Regions from separate parts of the Arthrobacter sp. BPSS-3 genome, predicted to be linked through region 2. Evidence: riboswitches for the same ligand, from Rfam matches in the RefSeq annotation. Region 2 holds a riboswitch; the other holds the start of a gene.
The links. A riboswitch is a leader RNA that binds a small molecule or an ion and turns the genes downstream of it on or off. The one in region 2 is predicted to bind cyclic di-AMP.
Positions count from the first base shown of each region.

Region 1: another riboswitch for cyclic di-AMP. It lies ahead of ACFVY3_RS17065 (hypothetical protein); the one in region 2 lies ahead of ACFVY3_RS04795 (NlpC/P60 family protein).

Region 1 covers NZ_JBIMMV010000016.1:9,183-16,279, forward strand. The annotation lists gene ACFVY3_RS17055 (vitamin K epoxide reductase family protein) at 1-191, shown strand, start outside; gene ACFVY3_RS17060 (hypothetical protein) at 476-964, opposite strand; gene ACFVY3_RS17065 (hypothetical protein) at 1,311-2,093, opposite strand; cyclic di-AMP (ydaO/yuaA leader) riboswitch at 2,100-2,290, opposite strand; gene ACFVY3_RS17070 (VIT1/CCC1 transporter family protein) at 2,978-4,078, shown strand; gene ACFVY3_RS17075 (YnfA family protein) at 4,258-4,599, shown strand; gene ACFVY3_RS17080 (GDCCVxC domain-containing (seleno)protein) at 4,658-4,777, opposite strand; gene ACFVY3_RS17085 (hypothetical protein) at 4,861-6,093, opposite strand; gene ACFVY3_RS17090 (relaxase/mobilization nuclease domain-containing protein) at 6,123-7,097, opposite strand, start outside.
Region 2 covers NZ_JBIMMV010000002.1:375,655-382,751, reverse strand. The annotation lists gene ACFVY3_RS04810 (DUF5129 domain-containing protein) at 63-1,619, shown strand; gene ACFVY3_RS04805 (cupin domain-containing protein) at 1,704-2,081, shown strand; gene ACFVY3_RS04800 (dihydrofolate reductase family protein) at 2,091-2,717, shown strand; gene ACFVY3_RS04795 (NlpC/P60 family protein) at 2,772-3,533, opposite strand; cyclic di-AMP (ydaO/yuaA leader) riboswitch at 3,536-3,730, opposite strand; gene ACFVY3_RS04790 (hypothetical protein) at 3,864-4,115, shown strand; gene ACFVY3_RS04785 (DNA alkylation repair protein) at 4,144-4,794, opposite strand; gene ACFVY3_RS04780 (GNAT family N-acetyltransferase) at 4,835-5,350, opposite strand; gene ACFVY3_RS04775 (FAD-dependent oxidoreductase) at 5,347-6,741, opposite strand; gene ACFVY3_RS04770 (arsenate reductase ArsC) at 6,744-7,097, opposite strand, start outside.

The DNA of each region.
Region 1 (7,097 bases), on a different contig from region 2:
CCGTGATGATCCCGCTGGTCGTGTGGGTAACGGCCCGAAACATCACACACGGAATCATCAAGGTACCTGCAGGCGCCGGCAGGATCCTCAGCGATTCCGGCTGGATCATCACGGCGCTGCTCTACACGGCCGTGATGGCCAGCATCTTCTTCGCCTTCATCCAGGTTTTCATCGGCACGTCAGGCTTCTAAAGAGAAGCGCAGGCCGGTGTAGAGCGTCCGACGGCCCGAACATGCCCCGTTATACGCGGCCAATTCCGGGATGCCGGCGACGGCTGCGGACCGGACGGAGCCCGCGCACCCTCGCGCCTCGTCGCGCTTGCGCCGGGCCAGGCTGCCCACGAGCAGGAGCACCCCCGGCAGCTCACCGTAGGGCCATGCGGTTGCCCGCTCGGCGTCCCCGTGGGATAACTCGGGTCCGCTACAGCAAATAGTCGGCGGACACGATGGACCGCGAAATCGCCGGGCGTTCACCCCTATATCGTTGCTCCGGTGTCGGGGAAACGGTACAGCCGCTCTGCATCCCGCATTGAAGAGCGGGCACGCTTGCGGTCACCGGCGGCGTCATACGCGCAGCTGAGCCGGAACCAGGAACGCCAGTCCCCCGGAGCATCTTCTGTTTCGGCCCGGTACTTTTCGAATTCCTGGTCCGCCGCGGCACGGACGATGCGTCCGGCGGGTGTGCGCGGCAGATTGTCTACGGGCAGACCCCCCTCGGCCTCAAGGGCCCGCGCCATCTGTTCTGTGCGGGCACCGAACAGAAGTTCACGGAACAGTGCCCAGGCACCGATGGCCGGGAGTACCAAGTACGCCGCGCCAAGGACGTTGGCCAGAGGACTGGTATCCATCAGCAGGAGAGCGGAACGCTGGAATGTCACCACCAGGTAGAAGACCAACAGCAGCGTTACGGCCACCACCCAGGCCTTGGTCCGGTTCCTCCGTAGAAAAGAAAAGAATGACTTCACGGCCCCACCGACCCTGCTCGGGCAAACCGGACCGGACCCGGAGTCGAGCCGGACTGCGGATCCAAAGCGGTTCCTGCAGCTTCGGCGGCCTTGGCTCCGGGAAACAACTCCGCGCCCCGGAGAGCGCCATCTAGTGCTTCAGACATTGGGATCAACATTACATACCAACAACAATCGCCATCCAAATCTGCAGTGCGGCTTTCGGCAACGGCATCCGGGCCGTCCGGACTTTGGCACCGTCCCCGCACCGGCGGCGGGCCTTTACCAACCGGAGGGCGGTATGCCAATGGCCGGTGACGCGCTACCCCCAAGGCAGCGACTCACCGGCCCGTTGGCGCTGGTGTCTCTAGGCGCCGGCGCGTACGAACGTGACGGGCCCCGTTGCGGTCAACCACGACAGCGGATGAACCACCGTCTGGTTCTTGCCGTTCATGCCCGAGCTGATGACCTGGCCGTTGCCTGCGTAGATTCCAACGTGTCCGGACTGAACAACCATGTCACCCGGGGCCGGGGTGCCAACCGTCTTGCCGTAATTCATGAACGCCATAGGGCCAATGTCGCCTACAGGGATGCCTGCTGCGCCCAAGGCCTTTTCGACGAGGCGGGTGCAGTCCTGGATAAGGCCCAGCTGCGCGTAGGCGGCCGAAAGCATGGTGGCGTTGACTCCGCCCGCTGCCTGAGGGGCAGCGGCCGGCGCCGGTGCCGCCTGAACGGTGACCTTGGGCGCTGCCACCGGTGCACTAACCACCGGTGTCGTGGCGGCCGGTGTCTTGACCGCCGGTGTGGGCTGAGGGATTTCGGCAGCCGCCGGCGCTTCGATGACCGGTGCGGGGGTAGTGGTGACGGCCGGGCGTTCGAAGGATATCCGAACGCTGGCGTCGGCGCTGAGCGGAGCGGACGCCAGGGCGGTCACTTCCTGCGTTGAGGGCAGTGCCGCGTCCTGCTGGGCCGGAGCCTCGGCGGCCTGGGCAGCGATACCGCTGGATAAAACTAGGCCTGAAGCAACGGCGAGGACGGCGGCCTGCCGTCCCGCTCCGCCAAAGTTGTCTGCGGCAGACTTGGAAATCTTCGCGAGCGGACTGGTGTGGACGGTAACCGCGCGCCGGCGGCCATGAACGCGTGTGGACATGACAAAGTAGCCTCTCCCAATGCCTGCGGGGTTAGCTGTCGGATTCGGATGGGAGTCACCCGGCCGCAACTCCTGCAGATGCAGTAGCGCGGCTTCACCCCAAGGCCTGAACCAGGCCAAACGTGGTTTCCCCGTCTCTGCCGGACGAATTCTGCGAACGGATCCCCGGCAGCGGCAGAGTTAGGCAATCAACCCGGGAGTGCCGCCCTTGGAGAGAATCGGCACGGAACCGACCGTACCGCAAGTAAGAGAAGATTGTCACATTCTGATAACGCGACGGGATAAATGTCACAGCCCCTACGTGCAGGCGGGCAGAGGGGGCGGCCAACCCAAGCTTCTTTTCAAGTCACGGGCTGCCTGCTGGGACTTGCATCTGCTGACAGAGGAGTGCCTCACTTCCGTGGACCCCGGACACTCCCCCACTGCTTGTACCCGCGGAAGGCCACCTGACCGGACCATCCTTCTGTCGTCCCAAAAGTGCGCCACGACCATCCGTTTCACGGACAATATTTGGTACGGCTCACGGCCGTCATTGGTTACGCTAGCGGTCACTTTCCGCCTGGCCCTAAAGAATCCCACGGCACACCGAAATGACGCCTGGAGGCCTTCCAGGTGACGAAATTTCGGCAATCCGAAAAACATGTAAACGCATGAATCTGCGGCGGATATATGGAAGACTTGTCTTATCGAAGGGGAGTAGTTCCCACCGTCCGCGCATCGCGGACGCAGCGGCGCATCGACATACTGGCATCCTCCTACAGGTTGCCCGGTGCGCCACCCGGCTAGCAGGTGCCGGGCGAGCGAGACCTTCGGTCAGACACCACTCTGACCGGAGCTCCCCCGAAATTATGGGTCCGGTCAAGGGTATTGCCTCGAGGATGACCATGACGAACCTGCCCACGACACACACCACACCGACTTCCCGGAGCGCCAGTCCTGCGGATCTTCGTCGCTGGCGCCAGTACCTGGCCGACGAACGGGCCGAGGCAGGCGTGTACCGGGACCTTGCCGGACGCCGAAGTGGGGAAGAACGGGAGATCCTCCTGGCCCTGGCCGAAGCCGAAACCCGGCACGAACAGCACTGGCTGGACCTGCTCGGCGATAAAGTCGGCAAGGCCCGCCGCGGAAGCCTCCGTACCCGGTTCGTCGGCTTCCTTGCCCGCCACTTCGGATCCGTGTTCGTCCTCGCCCTGGCCCAGCGTGCCGAAGCGCGCTCACCGTACGCACGCGATGCCCACGCCACCGACACCATGGCCGCCGACGAACAGATCCACGAGGAAATCGTCCGTGCACTCGCCACACGGGGCAGGAACAGGCTCTCCGGAAGTTTCCGCGCCGCCGTCTTCGGCGCAAACGACGGGCTCGTCAGCAACCTCTCCCTCGTGATGGGCATCAGCGCCAGCGGCGCATCCAACGCGGTGGTCCTCCTCAGCGGCGTCGCCGGCCTACTCGCCGGCGCCCTGTCCATGGGAGCCGGAGAATACGTCTCCGTCCGCTCCCAGCGCGAACTCCTCGAAGCCTCCACGCCCAATGAGGACGCACACGCGCGGCTACCGCACCTGAACGCCGACGCCAACGAACTGTCCCTGCTCTACCGCGCCCGGGGCATGGCAGAAGACGAAGCGAACGCCAAGGCCTCCGAGACGCTGCAGAACCCACACGAGAAACCGATCGTGGCTTCCCCTGACCACGACAAACACGAAGCCGTCGGCACAGGCCTCGGCGCGGCCACATCCAGCTTCCTGTTCTTCGCCTCCGGCGCCATCCTGCCCGTCCTCCCCTACCTGTTCGGACTCGAAGGCATCACCGCGCTCATCGTCGCCGGCATTATCGTCGGCCTGGCCCTGCTGACCACCGGCGCAATTGTTGCCTTGCTCTCCGGCGGGGCTCCGTTGAAAATGGCGCTACGCCAGCTCGCCATCGGTTACGGCGCCGCGGCCGTCACGTACCTGCTCGGGATGCTGTTCGGAACCAGCACGGCATAGGCGGCACAGCAGAGCCGGGCAGCCGTCGGACGGCCCGGAATGTCAGGGCGCTTCCACACGGCTGGGCCGCTGAGGGATGGTCGCTGTGGGGCCTGTGCTTAGCTAACGGACCTGCTTCGTAGTCCTGACGATTTCCGGCCGGCGCGGGCTGTCTCCAAACGTGCGGCATGATGAGGTTCATGACGATTGCCAAGTCCGTTCTGCTGTTTATTTTGGCCGCTGTCGCCGAGATAGGCGGTGCCTGGCTGGTGTGGCAAGCCGTTCGGGAGGGCCGTGCGTGGTGGTGGGCCGGTCTCGGGATCATTGCCCTGGGTCTGTACGGTTTTGTTGCGACCTTGCAGCCTGACGCGCACTTTGGACGGATTCTGGCCGCGTATGGCGGCGTGTTCGTCGCGGGGTCCCTGGTGTGGGGAATGGTCTTCGACGGGTTCCTGCCCGACCGCTGGGACGTCATCGGATCCGTGATCTGTCTGGTGGGGGTGGCCGTGATCATGTTCGCTCCCCGCGGGACCGCTTCCTAGCAACCGATCAGGAGGATTGCATCGGAGGGCATCTGGTGTCGCCGTAGGAGGAGACGACTTAGCAGTCCCCGGTTTTCGGCTTGCTGGTGACCCCGCAAGCGGCACGCCGGTAGAAATACACGCACGATTCCGTCGGCATGTCCCGCGTCTCAAGGCTTCCGCAGGCCAGACAGGTCAGGGCCCCGCTGAGCTGGTCTGCACTCGGCGGCCATAGCGGCCCGTCGGTGGATGATGGCCAGGCCGGCCGGGCCGGGAAACTGCTTAGCGGGAGGGACCGCTCTTAGCGCGATCAGCACCCAATGTTGCCGCCGCGGGGGCCTTTTTGGCTTTGGCTGCGCCTTTGCCCATGGTGACGGCTGCGCTCGGGTGTGTCCCCTCGCTGCGTTCCGCAGCGGCCCGCCCTCGGACTTGGGTTTCGTTCGCTCCGGTGCCGGCCAAGGATGCGGCGAAAGCTTCCTGGCGTTCCGCTGAGCCGTAGTCGGTTCCCGCCGTGCTCCCTGCTTTCAGGCCTTGGTCTTTTAGTCGGCTGCTGTTGTTGCCGGCGACGCGGTTCTCGATCTCGCGGCCGACGCTTTCCAGGCGGGCGAACAGTTCCTTTTCGGCTCGTTCGTAACGCTGTTCCACGGGCGTCCGTTCGGACCCTGTGAAGCCTCCCTCTGCCAGGAGTTTGGCTTCGTACATGTCCTTGGCTGCTTGGACGAACGCGGGATCCTGAAAGTGCGCGTCGCCGGCGCCGTTGACGTTCGCGTTGGTTTCTTTGCGCAGCTGGTCGATGTCGGGACCGTTGATGCCGTCCTTGCCGATGAGGAACAAGCGTTCCTTCACGATGGCGTCCGCTGCTGCTACCGCTGTGGGTGTCTTGGCGGTGTGTGCAGTCTGCAATGCCTGGGCCAGCTCGGGGTTGGCCAGGTATTCGGCCGGCACCTGGTGGCGTTCCATTTCTCGGGCAAGTGTCGCGGCCTGGGCGCGGAGTTCTTCGGCGCGGGCCGCGGCGAGCAGGCCCATGGCTTTCTTGTGTTCGGCGGCCGCCTTGCGCGCCTCTTCCTGGCTGCGTTCCAATTCGTCCTGACGTGCCTTTTCCGTGGTGATGGTCTGGATCCCTGATTCCAGATATCCGGCGTCCGCTCCGACGTCGTGGGTGTCGATGCCGTAGCGGGTGAGCACTTCCTGCCGGATCTTTTCCGAGGCCGCGAGGGCGGTCGGGTCGTAGTCTTTCCAGCCTTCAGCGACGGCGTGGGCCGTGGCCATATCGTGGGGCTGTGCCTTGTCCCACCACTGGTCTTTATCTACCGGTGCCAGCGCCGCGTGCGCGGCGCTGCGGTCTGCCGTGAGGCGGGCCTGCGCTTTGTGCGCTGCCTGGGCATCCTGGTGCTCCTGCTGCCGTTGGGACTCCTGCCGGCGCCGGGCCAGCGTCTCGGCAATGCGGGACGCGATCATGAGGGACTGCCGCATTCCGCCGTCCAGAAATTCGTCCATTCCGTCTGATTCACTCATCGCGCTCCCCTTGCAGTTGGTGGTGGTCGTTATCGGTCAAGTACGGGGCCGGAATCATGGCCCGTGTGTTGGCGGGTCTTGGAAGGCGTTGGTGTGGTCGGTACCGCTGACCCTGGACGGATGGGCGCCATGCCGCGCAGTCCAAGTTCGACGGCATTCGGAGCCGCGGCCTGTTCCGGTGCACCGACGGTGACCGGCCGGGGCATGGTCGCCGCGAACGGCTTCAGCTGCTCCGTCACGACGGCACGGAGCCGCTGCGCTTCCCTGGTTCGACCGGACTGCTGGTGCATTTCGTGGATGGCGAAGGCAGTGTTCACCAGTTGCAGCATGAGCGCCGATTGGGCGGCCGTCTTGTTCTTGCTGGACGCGGCCATGAACAACATGGCAGTCCCGGCAATGGACGGCAGGGCGACGGGCTTGCTGTGTTCCCGTGGCGCCCGGAGTTGGGCGGTGCGGGACAGTTCGGCGGCGGTGGCCGCCAGCGGGCCTGGGGTCGGTTCGAGCCGGTGTGACCATGCCGCGAACGCGCCGGAGACTTCCCTCGCTGCTTTCGCCCAGGTGGCGTGGTCATCACGGGGCAGTGTGCGCAGCTGCTCAACCAAAGCGGTCGCGTTCCGGGTGTACTCCACCCACATTTCCGCCGGGGGTATTCCGTTCTCGGGGCCGGTCCCGGACACGGTACGCCTGTTGCGGGCAGCAGCGTTCCACTCAGCTGCAGCCTCTGTTGCAAGGTGCGGTGAGTCCATCCACTCTTCACGCAAAGCACCGAGCTTCAGGTCGGAGGCGAGGGTGCCGCCGCCGAACCAGATAGGCCGCTCGCCCTGCTTCGGGCGTTCGGCCACGGAGTACCCGACGATGACGTCGGTCGTGTTCTTCGCGTAGCGCGGACGGACCAGCATCCCGGTGTCACGGGCGCGCCGGACGAACTCCCCTTCTGTCGCCGAGGCACTGGCGCTGGCACGGACTTTCCGCGCCAAAGACGAGCGGTGCATTTCCCGCTCGTC
Region 2 (7,097 bases):
TTTCAGCCCGGCCGGTCCGCCGCGAGTCTGGGACAACACGCCTTCTGCAGATGGTGGGACCGATGGGGACCTTTACCGCCGCCAGGTTTGCCGCGTTCCTGGCACTCGCCGCGGCCCTCGCCTTGGCGCTCGTTCAGGGACCCGCCGTGACCGGAGCAGTCGTCGCGGCACCGGCTGCGGCGATCGTCACGGGCACCACCACCGCCGCCGGCCCCACGGGAGAAGTCCGCACAGACCTAGTCCGCGCCGGCACCACGCCCACCGACGTCGTCGTCGTAGACCGGGCGGGCGTCCTGGACCTCGCCACGCTCCTGCCGGCGGTCCGGCGGATCGAGTTCTACCAGCCCACCAAGGTCGCGGTCTACACCTACAACGGCACGGCCTCGGACAACCTGAATGAGGAGGTGTTGCGCTACGCCCGGGCGGAGCACCCGGACTGGATCAGCCCCGACGGTCAGAAGTGGGCGGACGGGCTGTTCATTTTCGCGCTCGACCCGGTGGGCCGCCACGTCGGCACCTACATGGGTGAGGACCGGAAGGTCTCCCCCGGGGCACGGACGGACATCCAGGACGCGTCCAAGGACCTGCTCCGCGACGCGCAGTGGACGGACGGGACCATCGCCGGCATCCGCCGCGGCGCGGAACTGATCAACCAGCCCTGGTACCGCAGCACCGCGTTCCTCATCTCCCTGTGGATCGGCGCGGGACTCGCCGCCGCCGCAGCCGCCGCCGGGCTCCTGGTCCACTGGCGCACCCGGGTGGGGTGCCGCCGGGAGACCGCAAAGGGAGATGCCGCCTACGCCCGGGTGAGCATGGACCTGCCGGTCACCGAACTCAATGCCGGCACCATCCCCGCTGCCTCCCGCTACGGCGGCACGGTGCTGGAAAAGCACCGCAGTTTCCTCGGCCGGTACGACGCCGCGACGGCGCTCTCCAACCGGGTCCATGCCCTCACCCGACGGCAGCAAGGGAAACGCTCGTCCTTGGCGCTGGCCCGGCAGTTCGCGGACGCGGCCGCGGAACTGGACGCCCTGGATGACGTCATCTCCGACGCGAACGCGCTGCTGAACCGGAGCCCGCTCTGGCCCACCGCCTGGGACCGCCAGCTCGCTCCCTTTCGGCGGGATCTGGCCGGCATCGAGGACCTCCTCCGCAAGAGCCACGGCGCCGGCGACTCGGCCACCGCTGCCGCGCTGCGGTCCTTCCGCGACCGCAACCAGGGCGACATGGAGACCTGGACCGCGGACCTCGCGGGCGGCACCCTCGGCCCGGAGGATGCGCTGGACCGGCTCCGGGACGCCCGCACGGAACTGACCGAACTGCTGAACCGGCACGCGGAGACCGTGATCGAGGGTTTCGCCCGCACCGAACGGGAGGCGCGGCTGATGCGCCGGGAGATGGAAGAGGCCCGGTCCGGCACGGGCGGCAGGAAGCGGCCCGGCTACGAGCCCAGCATCCTTGGCACGGTCTACCCGTCCACCTATTTCTTCTCCGTTCCCGCGTTCTCCTCCGGTTTCACCACCGGGGTGACCAGCATCAATTCGGCCCGGGGCGGCACCACGGGGTACGGAGTCAGCGGGGGCAGCTTTTCCGGCTCCGGAAGCTCCTCCGGCTTCTAGGAAATCCTTATCGACAACCCCTGCGCAAGCGAGGATCGTAGGCCTTGTCCGTAGTTACCATTCCCTAAGGAAAGAGGCAGAGCGATGCCTGCTGTCGCTGTTTCCCAATTGCAGGTGAAGTCCCATGACATGCCGGACGAAAAACGCCGCCCGGACAAGACCGAGGTGGATATCGTCACCCTCGACGACTACACCATCGGCCGTTTCACGTTCCAGCCGGGCTGGCGCTGGTCCGACTGCATCAAACCGGTGGTCCACACCGAAATGTGCCAGCTAAGCCACGTCGGCTTCTGTGTTTCCGGCAGACTCACCGTCGAGACCACCGACGGCAACCGGGCGGAAATCGCCGGCGGCCACTCCTACACCATCCCGCCGGGGCACGACGCGTGGGTCGAGGGCGGGGATCCGTTCGTGGGGATCGAATTCGTCAGCGCCGCGGGCTACGCGAAGCCCGGCGGATAGGGCGGATCCTTGCGGAAGATCATCCTGTCCTTCCAGGTCTCCCTCGACGGCTTCATGGAGGGCCCGCACGCGGACCTCAGCTGGCACCGGGTTGATGCCGAACTGCACGAGCACTTCAACGACCAGTTGCGCACCATGGGCGCCTTCCTCGACGGCCGGATCACCTACGAGCTGATGGCCGGGTTCTGGCCCACGGCGGACCAGGACCCGGACTGCCCGCCCGCCGTCGCGGACTTCGCCGCCATCTGGCGGGAGATGACCAAGTACGTCTACTCCCGCACCTTGCCGAAGGCCGGCTGGAACACCACGGTGGTGCGCGACGTCGACGCCGGGCAGGTGCGGGCGCTCAAGGCCGCCCCCGGCGGCGACCTGGCCCTGGGCGGGGCGGAGCTGGCCGATTCCTTCCGCCGGCTCGGGCTGATCGACGAGTACTGGATCTACGTCCACCCCGTGCTGGTGGGCCGGGGAACGCCGCTGTTCAAGGCCGCCGCCGCGCCAACCGACCTGACGCTGCTGGAGACCCGGACGTTCGGCAATGGCGTGGTCCTCCTGCGGTACGCGGCGAATCCCGACGCGACGGACCAGAGCGCAGACGACAAAACCTCAGACAACGAAACCGGCGCCCGGCAGCCGTGAGGGGCTGCCGGGCGCCGGCCCGGTACTGCTGAACGTTGCTGCTGAACGCGCGGGCTAGGCCCCGGCGCGGACGAAGGTCACGCCGCCGGTGGCGGTCAGCCAGGACAGCGGGTGGACGATCGTCTGGTTGGAGCCGTTCATGCCGCCGCTGATCGCCTGGCCGTTGCCGGCGTAGATGGCGACGTGGCCGGACTGGACGATCATGTCGCCCGGCTGCGGGTCGGAGACGACCTTGCCGTAGTTGAGGAACTGCTGCGGGCCGAGGTCGCCCACCGGGATGCCTGCGGCGCCGAGCGCCTTCTCCACCATGGCGGTGCAATCCTGCGTGATGCCGATCTGGCTGTACGCGGCGGAAAGCATGGCGGCGTTGACGCCACCGGCGGGGGCGGCGGCCGGAGCCGGAGCCGGGGCGGCGGCCTGGACGGTCACCTTCGCCACCGGGGCGGCCGGGGCCTGGGCCACGGGGGCCTTGGCAACGGCGGGCGCGGCGGCAGGTGCCGGAGCCGGGGCCTCGACGACGGGCGCCGGGGTGGTGGCCACGGCCGGGCGGTCGAAGCTGATCTGCACGGCGGAGTCGGCGGTCACCGGGGCGGTAACCTTGCCGGCGACGTCGGCGTGCGAGACGGGTGCGGATTCCCGTTCGGCGGGGACGTTGCCGGCGGCGTTGGCCGCCATTCCGCTGGTCAGGACCAGGCCGGAGGCTGCGAGGACGACGGCGGCCTGCCGGCCCACGGTGCCGGTCGCCGCGGCGAAGGCGGCACCCCGACCGGTGGTTGCGGTGGTGCCGGGGCGCGCGTCAGTAGAGCGTGAAGTCATGATGTACCTCTCCCAAAGCCTGCGAGGTGAGCTGTCGGATTCGGATGGGAGACACCCGGCCGCGGGTCCGTCTGGGCGGACACTGCGCGGCTTCACCCCAAGACCCGCCCGTGGGCAGGTCGCGATTGGTTTCCCCGTCTCTGCCAGCTGGTTGCGAGGATGCCCTGGACCGCGGCAGAGTTAGGCAATCGGTCCGGGGGTGCCCGTCTCGGAAACCAACGGGCACCTCTCCACGGTAACGGCTAACCTCCCGAATGTCACATTAAGGTAACGGCGGAGGCGTCCCGGCGGGGCTACGATGATCCCACCATGTCCCGAGCGGAGGATCCGATGAATCCCCATTGTGTCGCGATCTGCCAGCTGAGCGATCAGCCGCAGGAAGACTTCGACGTGAACACCGAGCTGCTGGTTCTCGAGGGGAAGGAGATCCACGTCGCCACTTGGGATGCCGAGCCGCGCGACGGCGGCTTTGACCTGCACGTGCTGAACGACAGGGTGGACGCGCTGGGCTTCATGGTGGTGACGGACTGGGAGTTCCTGGACGGCAAGGCCTACGCCGTCGTCGAGCGCCGCCCCGCCTGAGTCCCGCCGCTTCGCGCACCGGATATCACTAGGCTTCTCCGCCCGCTTCCCGTTCGACGCGCTCGACGGCGGCCCTCACGATCTCCGCCGCCCTGCCGTCCCGGCCGCCGTCCGCCGTGCCGTCCGCAGTGCCGTTGGCCAGGGCCAGAACCGCCCGGCGCCGGAACCGCGCCCAGTCCCCGGCGCCCTTTCGGAGTTCCCGCAGCGGAGCCAGCAGGGCCGCGCGGCGAAGCCAGGGGTCGGGATCGCCCAGCCACCGGTCCAGGACGGCCTCGGCGCGGGCCCGGGCCTGCCCGCCCAGCCCGGCGATGAGCGGCCCCACCACGTCCACCGCCAGCGGGTCCGCGAGGTCGGGCAGGTGCGCGCCGCGGAGGAAGCCCTCGATCCGGGTCAGGTCCGAGTTGTCCAGGTGCCGCAGGGCCGACTGTAGGAGCACGACGGCGGCCAGGCGGCGCTCGAACACGGGCACGGCCCACAGTTCCGAACTGAGCGCGGTGAGACCGTCCCGGTCCAGTTGCCGGTGCCGGCGGAGCGCGTCGCGGACGGTGCCCCGGACGGCGCCAACGGAGGCGCCGTAGACCGAGAGCCCGGGCCCGAAGCGGTCCTGCCCGGCCTCGGCGCGCTGCCAGGAACTCTCACGCTGCAGTGTCGCGTCTATGAAGTCACCGGCCTCGCTCACCGTCCCATTCTTCCGCACCGGCCGTGGGCCCCGTGTCCGGCTAGTGGTCCGGGCTGCGGTACTCCATCAGGACGGTGTCCCGCCACTGCCCGGCGAGCGGCCCATAGGACATCAGGCCAATCCGGCGCCGGGTTCCCACCACGGTGAAGCCCAGGCGTTCGTGCAGGGCCAGGGAGGCGGTGTTCTCCGGGAAGATAGTCGACTGGATGGTCCAGATGCCGGCCTCCCGGCAGCGGCCGATGAGCTCCGCGAGGAGCCGGGCACCGTGGCCGCGGCCCCGCGCGGCGGCGGCGAGGTAGAGCGAGTGTTCCACCACGCCGCGGTAGACGGGGCGTGAGGACACCGGCGAGACGGCTGCCCAGCCGAGCACGGCGCCGTCGTCCTCCAGCACCAGGCGGACGTCCGGACGGCGTCCGGCGTCGAAGCTCTCCCAGGACGGCGGCTCCGCCTCAAAGGTCGCGTGGCCGGTGGCGATGCCTTCGGCCCAGACCGCCCGGACGGCGGGCCAGTCCGCGGCGGTGAGATCCCTGATCCGGAGGCCCGCCCCGGCGCTCATCCGGCGTCCGCTTCACCGCTGCGCCCGTGCAGCAATCCCGTGGGAAAACCGAGGAGGACGGGCTCCGGTGCAGTGCAGCAGCCGCCGCCTGCCCCGGCTGGCGCCGACGTCCCGGCCGTGGCGGGCGCATCGCAGCTGCTGCCGATGTCCGTGGAGCAAACCCCGGTCTCCGGCAGCTCCAGGTGCACGGTGTCCGCCCCCTCCCGGTCGCCGGCCAGCGCCGCGGCCACGGAACGGACCTGTTCGTAGCCGGTGGCGAGCAGGAAGGTCGGGGCGCGGCCATAGGACTTCATGCCCACGATGTAGAAGTCTTCCTCCGGGTGCGCCAGCATCCGCGCCCCGTGCGGTTCCACGGTGCCGCAGGAGTGGAACTCCGGGTCGATCAGCGGCGCGAGCTGCCGCGGCGCCTCCACGCCCGGGTCAAGGTCCAGCCGGAGTTCCCGCAGCACGTCCAGGTCCGGGCGGAAGCCGGTCGCGGGGACCACGACGTCGGCGCTGAGCGTGCGCCCGTCGGTGGCCGTGAGTGTGACCTGGGTGCCGTTCAGGGAGACGGCGGCGATGCCGAACCGCGTGTGCAGCTGCACGGTCCCGTCCTGGACGAGGCCGCGGAGCCGGCTGCCGAGCAGGCCCCTGGCGGCGAGGCCGTCGGCGTCTCCGCCGCCGTAGACCTTGGCGGCGGAGGCGCCGCGGATGGCCCAGAGGATCCGGGTGCCGGGCTCCTGGGCCGCCAGGTCGGCGAGGTGGATCAGGGTGTTGGCGGCGGAGTGCCCGGAACCGACCACGACGGCGGTGCGGCCGGCGAAGGTTTCACGGTCTCGGCCCCGCACGTCCGGCAGCGCCGGGGTGATCCGGGCGGTGGCGGCCGACTCGCCGCGGGCCGGCAGGCCGGAGGTGCCGAGCGGGTTGCGGGTGGACCAGGTGCCGGAGGCGTCGATGACGGCGGCGGCCCGCACCTCGCGGGTGCCGCCCCCGGCCTCCTCGAGCCGGAGCAGGAACGGCGTACCGGCGCGGTTCCGGCTGTGCGTCTTGTCCAGTCCCTCACGGGTGACGGCGGTGACCCGGGCGCCGGTGTGCAGGCGCCCGGCGATGGCGGGCAGCGCGGCCAGCGGCTCCAGGTACCGGTCGATGAGATCCCCGCCGGTGGGCAGACCCGACGGCTTCGGTGCTTCCCAGCCGGCGGCGTCGAGCAACCGCACGGCCGCCGGGTCGGTGTTGTACTGCCACGGCGAGAACAGCCGAATGTGTCGCCACTGCCGGATGGCATCGGCCGGGGCCGCCCCGGCCTCGAAAATCACGGGTTCGAGGCCCCGCTCGAGCAGGTGCGCCGCGGCGGCGAGTCCTACCGGACCGGCGCCGATGATGGCGACGGGAAGGGATCCGGTGACGGCCATGGTCAGTCCTCCTTCAGGGATGCGATGAGTTCCTCGATACGGGCCTTGATCTCGTCGCGGATAGGCCGGACCGACTCCACGCCCTTGCCGGCCGGGTCGGCGAGTTCCCAGTCCTCGTAGCGCTTGCCGGGGAAGATCGGGCAGGTGTCGCCGCAGCCCATGGTGATGACGACGTCGGATTCCTTGACGGCCTCGGTGGTGAGGACCTTGGGGATCTCGGCCGACATGTCGATGCCGAGTTCGGCCATGGCCTCGACGGCGGAGGGGTTGACCTTGTCCGCGGGCGCTGATCCGGCGGAACGGACCTCGATCTCGCCCTTGCCCAGGGTGGTGAGGAAGGCGGCGGCCATCTGGGA